Regions from separate parts of the Methylobacterium flocculans genome, predicted to be linked through region 3. Evidence: predicted binding sites of a transcription regulator. Region 3 holds the regulator's gene; each other region holds the start of a gene.

Region 1 (4,683 bases), 490 kb from region 3:
TGATCGGATCGCCGATCCCGCTCGCAGGAGGGGCCGCCCAGGGCGGCCCCTCTTCGTTTTGGCCATCGCATGCCGGAGCGTCCGGCTATCGGCGCATCTCGTCCCGCCGCATCGGCATCGCGTCGATGGTCTCGTACAGGTCCTGAACGGGAAACGGCGCGGCCTCGACCCGCTTGACCCCGCCGTCCTTGCCGATGAGCGCCGCCCGGAACGCGCCGGCGGGCAATCCGAGCCGGCGCCGCAGGGCCACGGCCTCCCGGGTCTCGCCGACCGCCTCCACGATGACGAGGTCGCGATCCTCGAGCCCCGTGCCGGCCTTCGCCAGGGTGGCGCGCTGCGCGATCAGGCTCGCGTCGTCCGGCCCCGGCGCGGAGATCACCACGACCCGCGCGCTCCAGCGATAGCGCGCCAAGGGGTTCTCGGCAGCCTCGGCGATCCCGATACCCGAAATTCCGATCGCCAAAATTCCGATCCCCAGAATTCCGATCACCCCGAGCGTCGCCCCGCGCATCCCCCATCCAGCCGTCATCGCTTCGTCTCCTCGTCCCCCGAGAGTATCCCCGACACCGACAACGCGGGTCGGCCCGCCTCGGACCCGGACGGGGTCGCCACGGCGCCGAATCGCCCCACCTGTCCCGGATCACCGCCCCGCCCTTGGCACCGCCCTTGGCACCGCCTTCGGCACCCGACCCAGGAGTATCCCGATGACCCCCGTCAATCGCCGCATCGTCCTCGCCGCCCGCCCCCACGGCGAGCCGAACGCCTCGCATTTCCGCCTGGAGGAGGGGCGGATGCCGGTACCGAAGGCGGGGGAGGTGCTGCTGGCCAACCGCTACCTCTCCCTCGACCCCTACATGCGCGGGCGCATGAGCGCGGCGAAATCCTATGCCGAGCCCGTCGCCATCGGCGACACCATGGTGGGTGCCACGGTCTCCGAGGTCGTCGCCTCCAACCACCCCGATCACCCCGTCGGCGAGACCGTGGTGGGCTTCGGCGGGTGGCAGGACTTCGCCGTCTCGGACGGTCGCGGCCTGCGTCGGCTCGATCCGGCCGCCGCCCCCGTCACCACCGCCCTCGGGGTTCTCGGCATGCCGGGGATGACCGCCTATACGGGCCTCCTCAACATCGGCCGGCCGCAGGCCGGCGAGACCGTGGTGGTCGCCGCCGCGACGGGCCCCGTCGGGTCCCTCGTGGGTCAGATCGCGCGGCGCAAGGGAGCCCGGGAGGTCGGCATCGCGGGCGGCCCCGAGAAATGCGCCTACCTCACGGACACGCTCGGCTTCGATGCGGCCGTCGACCATCGGGCGGAGGATTTCCCGGATGCGCTCGCCGCCGCCTGCCCGGGCGGGATCGACGTGTATTTCGAGAATGTCGGCGGTGCGGTGTTCGACGCGGTACTGCCCCTGCTCAACGATTTCGCCCGCATCCCGGTCTGCGGCCTCGTCTCCGGCTACAACGCCACCGAGTTGCCGCCCGGCCCCGACCGGATGCCGCTCCTCATGCGGTCGATCCTGTCGAAGCGCCTCCACCTGCAGGGCTTCATCGTCTGGGATTTCGCCGCGCAGGAACAGGACTTCCTCACGGAGGTCGGCACCTGGCTGCGCGAGGGCGCGATCGTTCACCGGGAGGATATCGTGGACGGGCTCGAGAACGCGCCCGAGGCCTTCGCGGGCCTCCTGAAGGGACGCAACTTCGGGAAGCTCATCGTCCGGATCGCCTGAGGCGCCGGCAGGGCGCGCATCAGGCGCGCCTTGCCATCGGACAAGAACAAATATAGAACATAAGCCTTGCGCCGGACTCTGGGAGTCACGGGGACAGAGCGTCCGCGGCGATTGCGGCCGAGGCCATGGAAGCCCATGAATGGCCGTACCGCGGTCGTTCGGACGAAGAGTCCGCGATCGCGGCGCATCGTGAGATCGATCGGTAGGAGAGAGCGGCATGGCCGGCAGCGTGAACAAGGTGATCCTGGTGGGCAATCTCGGGCGCGACCCCGAGACGCGACGCCTCGCCTCCGGCGATCCCGTGGTCAACCTGCGCATCGCCACATCCGAGTCCTGGAAGGACAAGATGTCGGGCGAGCGCAAGGAGAAGACCGAGTGGCACTCGGTGGTGATCTACAACGAGAATCTCGCCCGCGTGGCGGAGCAGTACCTGCGCAAGGGCTCGAAGGTCTACATCGAGGGCCAGCTCCAGACCCGCAAATGGGCGGACCAGTCCGGCGTCGAGAAGTACACCACCGAGGTGGTGCTCCAGCGCTTCCGGGGTGAGCTCACCCTCCTCGACGGGCGCGCCGGCGGCGGCGGCGAGATGGGCATGGACGAGGAAGGCGGCGGCCAGATCAGCCGAGGCGGCGATTTCGGCGGCGGTGGCGGGCGCGGCGGCGACCGGGGTGGCGATCGCGGCGGGGAGTATGGCGGCGGCGGTGGCGGCCGCCCCTCCGGCGGCGGCGAGCGCCGTCCGTCCGGCGGCGGCGGCGGTGGCTCCAAGCCGAACTTCGACCTCGACGACGATATCCCGTTCTAGAATTCCCGGCCTCGACGAGGGCCATCGCGGGCGCGGCGCCATGGGTGTCGCGCCCGTTCGCGTTCGCGGGGGGCGCCGACCGTCCCAGGGTGCCGTGCACCCCGGGGCAAACCGTTCCTGGCCAAAGGGTTAACCGGGCCTCTCGGTGGCTTGCCCGCCGACGATCTGCTATAGAAATTCCAGGACCCCGCGCGGTTCGGCCCCCGCGCCGATGCCGCGCGCAACAACCCCGTGAGCGGGCGCGGCCGACCGCCGACGCGGACGCTCCGGGCCTCGTATCAGCAGAGACCGAAGACCTTGGCAGAGAACGACATTCCGGGCGCCGGCACGCCTGCCCCCGCCTCCGACATAAAGCCCGTTTCCATCACCGACGAGATGAAGCGCTCCTACCTCGATTACGCCATGAGCGTGATCGTGAGCCGGGCGCTTCCGGATGCGCGCGACGGCCTCAAGCCCGTGCACCGGCGCATCCTGTATTCCGCCTACGAGAGCGGGCACCTGCCGGAGCGCAAGTACGTCAAGTCGGCCCGCATCGTCGGCGACGTGATCGGTCTCTACCACCCGCACGGCGACCAATCGATCTACGACGCCTTGGTCCGCATGGCGCAGGACTTCTCGATGCGCCTGATGCTCATCGACGGGCAGGGCAATTTCGGCTCGGTCGACGGCGATCCGCCGGCGGCCATGCGCTACACCGAATCGCGCCTGGCCAAGCCCGCCAACGCGCTGCTCGCCGACATCGACAAGAACACCGTCGACTTCCAGCCGAACTACGACGAGTCGCGCGAGGAGCCGACCGTCCTTCCGGCCCGCTTCCCCAATCTGCTGGTCAATGGCGCCGGCGGCATCGCGGTCGGCATGGCCACCAACATCCCGCCGCACAACCTCGGCGAGCTGATCGATGCCTGCGTGGCGCTCATCGACGAGCCTGGCCTCTCCATCGAGCAGCTCACCGAGATCGTGCCCGGCCCCGACTTCCCCACCGGGGGCTCGATCCTGGGGCGGGCCGGTACGCGGCAGGCCTACGCCACGGGGCGCGGCTCGGTCATCATGCGGGCGAAGTCCCACGTGGAGGAACTGCGCAAGGAGCGCGAGGCGCTGATCTTCACCGAGATCCCGTATCAGGTGAACAAGGCGACGCTCATGGAGAAGATCGCCGAACTGGTGAAGGAGAAGCGCGTCGAGGGCATCTCCGACCTGCGCGACGAATCCGACCGCGACGGCATGCGCATCGTGGTCGAGATCAAGCGCGACGCCATGGCGGACGTGGTGCTGAACCAGCTCTACCGCTTCACGCCCCTGCAATCCTCGTTCGGCTGCAACATGGTGGCGCTGAACGGCGGCCGCCCCGAACTGATGAACCTGAAGGACCTCCTGCAGGCCTTCATCGATTTCCGCGAGGAGGTCGTCTCCCGACGCACCAAGTTCCTCCTCAACAAGGCCCGCGAGCGCGCCCACGTGTTGTGCGGTCTCGCCATCGCGGTCGCCAACATCGACGAGGTGATCCGCCTCATCCGGACCTCGCCCGACCCGAACACCGCCCGCGACGCGCTGATGGCACGCGACTGGCCGGCCCACGACATCGCCCCGCTGATCGCCCTCGTGGACGATCCGCGCCACCGGGTCTCGGAGGACGATACCTATCGCCTCTCCGAGGTGCAGGCCCGCGCCATCCTGGACCTGCGCCTGCAGCGCCTGACGGCACTCGGCCGCGACGAGATCGGCGACGAGTTGAAGAAGCTCGCCGACGAGATCGCCGACTACCTCGACATCCTGCGCTCGCGCCTGCGCATCATGGGCATCGTCAAGGATGAGTTCGCGGAGGTGCGCGAGGCCTACGCCACCCCGCGCCGCACCCTGATCCTCGACTGGGATTCCAACGTCGAGGACGAGGACCTGATCCAGCGCGAGGACATGGTCGTCACCGTGTCCCATGCGGGCTACGTCAAGCGCGTGCCGCTCTCGACCTACCGGTCCCAGCGCCGGGGCGGCAAGGGCCGCTCGGGCATGTCGACCCGCGACGAGGATTTCGTCACCCGCCTGTTCGTGGCCAACACGCACACGCCGGTGCTGTTCTTCTCGAACCAGGGCCAGGTCTACAAGGAGAAGGTCTGGCGCCTGCCGATGGCGGCCCCGAACGCGCGCGGCAAGGCGCTGGTC
Region 2 (4,683 bases), 1.4 Mb from region 3:
GTGGTGGCGAAGGCCGGCACCAGGGTGTCGAGCTCGCCATACGGATAGGCGACCTCGCGTCCGTCGAAGCTGACGATGACCGCCTCGCCCTCCGGGTCGATGCGGGCGACGAGGCCGAGATCGCCGTTGAAGACCTCGCGGTCGTAATCGTTCTGGGTCTCCATCACCCGGTCCCCCGGCGCGAAGCGCCAGCCGAAGCGCTCCACCGCCTCGGCGGGGCTCGGGTTCAGCACGGCCTGGAGGGCGTGGTTGAGGTTGCGGCTGCCGAGCGTCCCGCGCAGCATCGGGGTGAGCACCTGCACGTCGCGGATGGGGTCGAGGCCGAAACGCGCCGGGATGCGCCGCGTCACCACCTCCACCAGCCGGGCGAGCCCGATCTCCGGGTCGTCGACCTCGACGAGGTAGAAGTCGCAAGGCCCCTCCCCGGGCGTCGCCTCGGGCATGAGGCCCCGGTTGATGCGGTGGGCGTTGACGACGATCCGGCTGCTGGCGGCCTGGCGAAACACCTCCGTCAGCCGCGCCACCGGCACGCGGTCCGAGGCGATGAGGTCGGAAAGAACCTGCCCGGGCCCGACGGAGGGCAACTGGTCGACATCGCCGACGAGGAGCAGGGCGGCCTTCTCCGGCACCGCCTTCAGGAGCGCGTTCATCAGCGGCACGTCGATCATCGAGCATTCGTCGAGAACGAGGAGGTCGCAGGCCAGGGGGTTGTCCGCGTTGCGGGCGAAGCCGCCCTGCTTCGGGTCGATCTCGAGGAGGCGGTGGATGGTCCTGGCCTCCAGTCCGGTCTGTTCCGTCATGCGCTTGGCGGCGCGACCGGTGGGGGCCGCCAGTTGCACGCGCACGCCCTTGGCGGTGAGGATGCGCAGGAGTGAGTCGAGGGTGCTGGTCTTGCCCACTCCGGGCCCGCCCGTGAGCACGCAGAGCGGCGCGGCCAGCATCGTGGCGATGGCCGCCCTTTGTGAGGGCGAGAGGGTCCGGCCCGTGCGCGCCTCGACCCAGGGCAGCGCCTTGCCCACGTCGATCGCCGGCCAGGGCGGCGTTCCGAAGGTGCGGTTGAGGAGCCGGTCGGCGATGCCCCGCTCCGCGCCGTGCAGGCCTTTGAGGAAAAGGCAGGTCTCGTCCGTGATCGTGTCCGCGACCACGTCCGCGCCGCGCAGCTCCAGGGCGATGGCGACCCGGATCAGGTCCGGCGCCACGTCGAGGAGCCTGTGCGCGAGGCCGACGAGGCGCTCGGTGGGGAGGCCGCAATGGCCCTCGTCGGTGGCGGTCTGCAGCGCGAAGGTGACCCCGGCCCGCAGCCGTTCCGGCGCCTCCCGGCCGAGACCGAGCCGCAGCGCGATGGCATCCGCCGTGCGAAAGCCGATGCCCCGTATGTCGCGGGCGAGTCGATAGGGGTCGGTCGTCATCACCGCGATGGCGTCCTGCCCGTAGGTGCGGAAGATGCGCACGGCCCGCGCCGTGCCGACCCCGTGCGCGTGCAGGAAGATCATGATCTCCCGCACCGCCTTCTGCTCGGCCCAGCCGCGCACGATGCGCGCGGCGCGCTTCGGGCCGATGCCCTCCACCTCGGTGAGACGCCCCGGTTCGGCCTCGATGACCTCGAAGGTCGCCTCCCCGAACAGGGCGACGATGCGCTTGGCCATGGCCGGGCCGATGCCCCACATCTGCGCCGAGGCGAGGTAGCGCTCGATGCCGGCGACGCCGGTGGGCGGCGTCAGCGCCAGGGTGTCGGCCCGGAACTGCAGGCCATGCTGGCGGTCCGTGACCCACTGCCCCGTGGCGGCGATCCACTCGCCGGCCGCGATGGCGGGGGCGTGCCCGACCACCGGCACGAGGTCGCGCCTCGCCGCGACGTGGACCTTGAGCACGCAGAAGCCGGTCTCGGCGTTGTGGAAGGTCACGCGCTCGATCGTCCCCACGAGCCGGTCCTGGGGCTCGTGGGGCTTGAGGTCACCGGGCCGGATCATCCTGTTCACGGGCGGGGCCTCGACGGATCACGGTCAGGCGGCGCGGCGGCCGGGCTTCTTCGGCGGCCAGCCGAGCGCCACGAGGCGGGCCTTGGCGTAGTCGCGCACCTCGTCGCGCGTGCCCGGCGGCATCTGCCCCAGGATCCGCTGGGTCTCCGGCTCGAGCATGAGGTCGGTCACGGCGTCGATGCTCATGCGCTCGTCGATGCGCCGCTTCAGGTCGGCCTCGGCCTCGGTGACCTCGTCGAAGGGATCGGGATCGTCGAAGGCGTCGTCCACGGCCTGCACGGCGGCCGGATGCCCCTGCCGGAACTCGTCGGCCTCCTCCTCGGAATAGACCAGCCCGTGCAGTTCGAGGAGCTTGAGGATGACGCGGTCCTTCCCCCGCTTCTCCGCCATGGCGTAGACGTAGCCCGCCTGGCGGCCGGAGACGCGGTAGTTCACGTTGACCAGCGCCTCGCCGATCGACCACTCGACGCGCTCGGCCCCGCCCTTGGCCCCCGGCAGGCGGCCGGTGACCAGGATCACGGCCTCGTCGCGCTCCGCCCGCACCAGGGTCGGCGGGTCGAAGGTGATGCCCGCCTGGGCGGCGATCCGCTCCAGAGTCTTGTGATAGATCACGGCGGTGCCCTGCACGCGCCAGACATTGCCCCCGAAGGGCTCGCCGTAGCGCACCAGGATGTCCGCGATCTGCTTGTCGGCCGTTCTCATGGACCCTGTCCCTCGGCACCTTCCGTCCACAGGTGCGCGTTCCCTTTATGTTCGAATATGCGGATGCGCCTGCGGCGAGACAAGACGGTGCGTCGGATTGCAACCCGGTCTAGGATTCCATGGTCTCGCGCTGGCTGATACCGGCTAGCGCGACGCTGAAACCTGTCTGGAGCCCCGATGACGTCGCTGATGTTCTCCGTCCGTAGCCCCGATGGCGCCGTTCTGCACCGGATGGAAGCGACGAAGACCGGGCGCGGCATTCGCTTTACCTGCACCTGCGCCGACGGCGTGGAGGGCCTGCACTGCGAGCACCGGGTCGCGCTGCTGCTCGGCGACACGGCCCACCTCGTGGAGGTCGACCCCGAATCCATCGCGGCCCTGGCGGCGCTCGCCAAGGGCTCCCCCCTGATGCATGCGGTCCACCGCCTCGCGCAGGCCGAGGCGGCGGAGGCCGAGGCGCGCCGCGACCTGGAGCGCGCCCGGCAGGTCATCGCCACCATCCTGGCGGGCTAGGTCCCGACAACGAAGAACGGCGGGACTTTCGCCCCGCCGTTCCCGCTTGAAGAGTGTGTCCCGGCGCTCAGCGCGTCGTGGGCAGGAGCCAGTTCGGCAGCGTCATGGCGATGCCGGGCACGAGGCAGAGGATCAGGATCGCCACGCCCATCAGGATCACGAAGGGCAGCGTACCCCAGATGATGTCCTTGAGCGGGATGTCGGGGGCGATGTTCTTGATGACGAAGATGTTGAGGCCCACCGGCGGGTGGATCAGCCCCATCTCCATGGTGATGGTCATCACGACGCCGAACCAGACGAGGTCGAAGCCGGCGGCCTTCAACGGCGGCAGGATGATCGGCGCCGTCATGAGGATGATCGAGACCGGCGGCAGGAAGAAGCCGAGCACGATCACCAGGCCGAGGATCGTCACCAGCAGCACCCAGGGCGAGAGCTGCATCGCCACGATCGCGGCGGCCGCCGATTGCGAGATGTGCAGGTAGCTCATCACGTAGGCGTAGAGGAGCGACATGCCGATGATGAGCATCAGCATGGTGGATTCCCGCAGGGTCGCGGTCAGGATCGGGCTGACGTCGCGCGGGCGCCAGACGCCGTAGATGATCGCGATGAGGCCGAGCGCCAGGAGGCCGCCCAGGCCCGCCGTCTCGGACGGGGTGGCGTAGCCGCCGTAGAGGGCCACCATCACGCCGGTGAGCAGGATCACGAAGGGCAGCACCCGCGGCAGCGTCGAGAAGCGCTGGCGCATGCTGTAGGTGTCTTCCGCCAGGATCGCCGAGGCGGTGCCGTTCCGCTCGTAGGCGATCTTCGCGGCCGCGTATTCCGAGCGGAAGCGGTAGGCCGACCAGGCGGCGAAGAGGCACACCAGCAGCAGGCCCGGCCCGATGCCGGCGAGGAACAGGCGGCCCAGGGACTGCTCGGCCGCCACCGCGTAGAGGATCATGGTGATCGAGGGCGGCAGCAGGATGCCGAGGGTGCCGCCCGCCGCGATGATGCCGGCCGCGAAGCCCGGCGAGTAGCCGCGCTTGCGCATCTCCGGGATGCCCGCCGAGCCGATGGCCGAGCAGGTGGCCGGGCTCGACCCCGCCATGGCGGCGAAGAGCGCGCAGGCGAAGACGTTGGCGATACCGAGCCCGCCGGGGATGCGGTGCATCCAGGCGTGCATCGCCGAGTAGAGGTCCTGCCCCGCCTTGGACCGGCCGATCGCAGCGCCCTTCAGGATGAAGAGCGGGATCGACAGCAGAGTGATGGAGGCCATCTCCTCGTAGACGTTCTGCGCCACCGTATCGAGGGAGGCGGCCGGCATGAAGATGTACATGAAGGCCAGGGCGACGAAGCCGAGGGCGAAGGCGATGGGGATGCCGGCGAGCATCGCGCTGAGCGTCGCGCCCGCATAGAGGAAGCCGATGGCTGCGACACTCATGGATGCCTCCCGGTGATCTTCGTGTCTGCAGGGGTGCTGGCCAGCGGATGACCCGCCGGGGAAGGATGG
Region 3 (4,683 bases):
ACTTCGCACGCGATGCGTTCTTTCGCGGAATCGGCGCGGTCGGGTCACTCGTCGGCAAGATCGAAGTCCTGCCACCGCACGATACGGTGCCATGGCAGGCCCGCCTCGCATCGACGATCGATGCGGCTCGCAACGCGCTTACGCGGCGCATCACCGATGCCAATGGCGGTCAGGCCGGGGCCGTGGCGGCCGCCCTGGTCACCGGAAAGCGCGGCCTCATCAGCGGCGCGACCAACGATGTCCTGCGGGCGGCGGGCATCTATCACGTGGTTTCGATCTCCGGGCTCCACATGGTGCTGGCGGCCGGCGTGGTCTTCTGGCTGGTCCGCGCCATCCTCGCCCTGGTGCCGTTCCTCGCATTGCACTGGCCGATCAAGAAGATCGCTGCCGCCTGCGCGATGCTCGGCGTGACGGCCTACTGCGTCTTCTCAGGGTGGGATATCGCCGCCGAACGTTCCCTCATCATGACGCTGGTGATGCTGGGCGCCATTTTGGTGGACCGCCCCGCCCTGAGCATGCGCAACCTCGCTCTGGCGGCGCTGATCGCCCTCACGCGGGAGCCGGAAGGTGTCCTGGGGCCGAGCTTCCAGATGTCGTTCGGAGCCGTCGCCGGCCTCATCGCCTGTGCGCCGCTGCTCGGCGGCCATGCGTTCCGGCGCGACGGCGCAGGTCGTTTCGCCCGCGCCGTCGGATGGCTGCTCGCCGCCATTGTCGGAACGCTGGCCACCACCCTGGTGGCACAGATCGCTACGGCGCCCTTCGCGACCTACCATTTTCAGACGGTGCAGCCCTTCGGCCTCGTGGGAAATGCCCTGACCCTGCCGCTGGTCTCCCTGGCGGTGATGCCCGCCGCCGTGCTCGGAATCCTGGCCTATCCCTTCGCCCTCGATCAGCCGGTCTGGTGGGCGATGGGGCTGGCAGTGCGGGGGATGCTCACGATCTCGACTTGGATTGCCGAGTTCGGACATGCGACCTACGTCGTACCCGCATACGGCACCGGCGCACTGGCTCTGCTCGCCTGCGCCGTCGTCATGCTCACCCTGCCAGCGTCGTCCCTGCGCTGGCTCGGTCTGATCCCGGCCATCGTCGGCATCGGCCTCGCAGTCCGGCCTGACCGGTACGACCTCTATATCGACCGTGATGGCGCCGGCGCGGCGATCCGCGACCGAACCGGGCGCCTCGCGATGCTCGGTCGCCCCCCGGCCTTCGTGCTCGAACAATGGCTCAAGGCGGATGGCGACGGCAGAAAAGCAGCGGACATCAAGGCATCTCCGGCCGCGCGTTGCGACCGTCTGGGCTGTACCCTGCAGATGAGCGACGGGCGCACAATCGCACTTGCGACCGACAAGCGAGCGCTGCCCGAGGATTGCGCCAGGGCCGACATCCTGATCACGCAACGGGAGGCTCCGCCCGGTTGCGCGGCCAAAGTGATCGTCGACCGTGCCTTCCTCAAGACCCACGGGGCGACAGCGATCAGACTGACCCGTGACGGGCCCATCGTGACGACGGCACGTCGTCCCGGCGAAACGGTGCCGTGGCGCACGTCAAGCACACCCCCGGTGGCCGTCTCAGAGCCCACCACGCCCAGCCTGCCCACGAAATCCGGATCGAACACGCCGAACGCGGAGGACGCCGACGCCGGACCCGACGACGAGGCTCAGTAGCGTCGAACGAGACTGACCAACCGTCCCTGGATCTGCACACGATCCGGCCCGAGCACACGGGTTTCATAGGCGGGATTGGCCGCCTCCAGCGCGATGGACGAACCCCGGCGGCGCAGGCGCTTCAGGGTCGCTTCCTCGTCGTCGATCAGCGCCACGATGATGTCGCCGGTATTCGCCGTGTCCTGCTTGCGGATGACCACGAGGTCACCGTCCAGGATGCCCGCATCGACCATCGAATCGCCCCGCACCTCGAGGGCGTAATGCTCGCCACCGGCGAGGAAATCCGGAGACATCGTCACCGAGTGACTCTGCTCCTGAATGGCGGCGATGGGCGTACCGGCCGCGATCCGACCCATGACGGGAATCGTGACCGCCCGGCCGCTCTCATCCATCGCCTGCGTGGTCGGCAGACGGGACACCGACGCGCCCGCCGGGGGAGCCTTGCCCTTGCCGCCCTCGACCACGCTCGGAGTAAACCGACGCGGCTCCGATGGAACGCTGCTGCGTCCGCCGACAGCGTCGCCGCTCAAGCTCTCCGGCATACGAATTACTTCGATGGCCCGGGCCCGGTTCGGCAGCCTGCGCAGGAAGCCGCGCTCCTCGAGCGCTGTGATCAGGCGATGGATGCCGGACTTCGACTTGAGATCCAGCGCATCCTTCATTTCGTCGAAGGAGGGAGGAACGCCGCTCTCGCGCATCCGGTGCTGGATGAACTGGAGCAAATCCAGTTGCTTACGCGTCAACATGCGGAACACTCTTCGTTGGAGCCGTGGGCTGCGGCGTGCGACCGCAGAAACAAACCACGAACACGTTAAACGTTCCGCAAGTGTTCTGCAAGAGTTCCCATATGACGCCGAAACTTGCGTCTATCGGAGCAGGGCGCGCCGGCCTTAGGCGGATCAATGGCGGCGGAGCTATCGTTCCGGCGAGGGTCCCCAAGGAACCGCCCGTGGCAGGGGACACACGGCGGCGCAACAGAATTGCGGGAAGACCATCGCGATCATCGCCCCTGGAACGGGGTGAAACGGAGCGAGATTCACACCAGGTTCAGCGTCGAGGCGAGAAGGCAGCGGAAGTGTGGTGCTTCACAAAGCTCGCGATCCGGCGGCCAAGCGGATCACGGTGTGAGAAACTCGACGTATTAAGTAGAGACGATCGAGGTCGGCTGCCCGTCAGCTGCCCCGTGGATCAGTGACATCATCGAAGCTGTAAAGCGGCGCGCGAAATCGCGAGTACCGCAGCCTAACCTTCAGCAGCTCCACGGGAAGAACCTTCGCGGCCTGCGAGGGGGATCCCGCCACAGGAAGCCCAATGGTCCGCACAGCCGACGCGCCTGATGCCTTGCGCAGCAGCGACGTCGCCGTCGGTTGCGCAGATCGGCTTGGACCGGACCAACGCCTCAGGGCTGCTCGGCACCGTAGAATTTCGGATCGAGGGCGGCCAGAGCCAGAAGGGCCGGGGTCATGACGACACCGGCGACGCGCATGGTGCGTGCGGCGGCGCGGCAGGCCACCTGATCGTTCGAGGCGGCAGCCGTTTCGATCCGGCTGATGACCGCTTCATCCGGCTTCGGGCTCGGGGCGGACGCGGCCGGGGCGGGCGGGCTCTTCGCGGCAGCATTGGCATGCGCCAACGTGGCCTTGCCATCGCTTGTCCCGGGACGCGCGTCGGCCGTCGGAGCCTGGGTCTCCGGCTTGGTCGGCCCGCTTAGCCCGGAACTCTGCTGCGTCGGCCCACCGGACGACGAAGGTTGACCGTCACTCTTGCCGGAGGCGTTCGAGACGGCGGTCGATTGCGATGCCGGCGTCGCGGCTTCCTGCTTCTTCTCCTCCGGCTTCTTCACGAAGGCCACGAGTTCCTGGCACAGGTTCGCCGGGCCGCGGGCGGGCGCCGCATCCTGCGCGGACGCCGTTTGCACGGAGAGGCTCGTCGACAAGAGGAGCGCGGCGATGGAGAGGCGGTGGATCATGCTCGGTCCCCTGGTTCCGGACTCGTTGCGCGGCCGTACCCGTGCGGTGCACGGGACGTCGTTCGGGTTTCAGGAGCGCTTCGGATGCGAGGGTTCACCGGTCGCCTTGCCGTGCGCCGATTCACCGGTGTCGTTGGTGTTCGGATCGCCGGTCCACTTCTCGCCGACGAGGTTGGTGCCAGGCTCCGACACCCGTGCCCCCGTGGTCGCGAAGGCCTGGTAGGCGAACGTCTGATTGCTGGTCAGGGCGTACATGGCCAGGACGCCGAGGCCGATGGCGGCAATCACGGCGACGATGAAGGCTTTCATGGTCGTAATCCTCGTCGCCGCCCGAGCGGCCTGGCAGATTATTCAGCGGGAGCGGGGTGGCGACCCCGACCCAATTGCGGGCCGCTCGCGGTCTTCGCCTGCTCCTGCTCGACCCAGAGGTCGTGGTGGGCGCGCGCCCAGGCAAGATCGACCTCGCCGCTGCCCATGGCATCGTAGGCGCCCTTCATGCCGAGCGTGCCGATGTAGATGTGCGCCAGGATGCCGGCGATGAACACGATGCCGATCAGCGAGTGAATGACCTGCATCACCTGCATGCCGTTGATGTCGAGGAGCGCGAACGGGAACAGCATCATCAGGCCGGTGACGCCCATGGCGGCACCGAAGCCCGCGACCATCCAGAACACGCCCTTCTGGCCGGCGTTGAAGCGGGCCGCGTGGGGGTGCTTCTTGCCGATGAAGCCGCCGCCCGCCTTGATCCAGGCCCAATCGATGCGGTTCGGGATGTTGTCCTTGATCCAGACCACGAACATCATCACCACACCGAACATGAACGGCCAGGCGAGATAGACGTGGCTGTACTTGGCCCATTGGGCGATGGCGCCGAACGCCTCGGGTCCGATCAGGGGCATCAGCAGGCGCTTGCCGAAGATGTAGTTCAGGCCGGACAGCGAGAGGATGATGAAGCAGACGGCCGTCATCCAGTGGGTGAAGCGCTCGAAGGCATTGAACCGCAGGATCTTCCGGCCGGATTCCTGGGTGTCGTCGGTGAGGATGCGTCCG

The links. The regulator LexA, encoded in region 3, represses DNA repair genes until DNA is damaged. The targets are predictions, from matches to a motif close to TGTTCNNNNTGTGTTCNG.
Region 1: a site for LexA is predicted at 1,764-1,781, ahead of ssb (single-stranded DNA-binding protein). Genes of this name have one in related genera too.
Region 2: a site for LexA is predicted at 2,719-2,736, ahead of OF380_RS09745 (trna delta -isopentenylpyrophosphate transferase). Genes of this name have one in related genera too.

The regions. Positions count from the first base shown of each region.
Region 1 is NZ_CP107532.1:4,010,915-4,015,597, forward strand. Features, by position in the region: gene OF380_RS19010 (hypothetical protein) at 1-3, shown strand, start outside; gene OF380_RS19015 (DUF4174 domain-containing protein) at 86-511, opposite strand; gene OF380_RS19020 (NADP-dependent oxidoreductase) at 705-1,721, shown strand; gene ssb (single-stranded DNA-binding protein) at 1,939-2,523, shown strand; gene gyrA (DNA gyrase subunit A) at 2,821-4,683, shown strand, end outside.
Region 2 is NZ_CP107532.1:2,113,212-2,117,894, reverse strand. Features, by position in the region: gene recD2 (SF1B family DNA helicase RecD2) at 1-1,970, opposite strand, end outside; gene OF380_RS09745 (trna delta -isopentenylpyrophosphate transferase) at 2,004-2,681, opposite strand; gene OF380_RS09740 (hypothetical protein) at 2,859-3,194, shown strand; gene OF380_RS09735 (TRAP transporter large permease) at 3,262-4,614, opposite strand; gene OF380_RS09730 (TRAP transporter small permease) at 4,611-4,683, opposite strand, start outside.
Region 3 is NZ_CP107532.1:3,522,824-3,527,506, forward strand. Features, by position in the region: gene OF380_RS16625 (ComEC/Rec2 family competence protein) at 1-1,664, shown strand, start outside; gene lexA (transcriptional repressor LexA) at 1,658-2,410, opposite strand; gene OF380_RS16635 (hypothetical protein) at 3,064-3,633, opposite strand; gene OF380_RS16640 (hypothetical protein) at 3,703-3,942, opposite strand; gene OF380_RS16645 (formate dehydrogenase subunit gamma) at 3,981-4,683, opposite strand, start outside.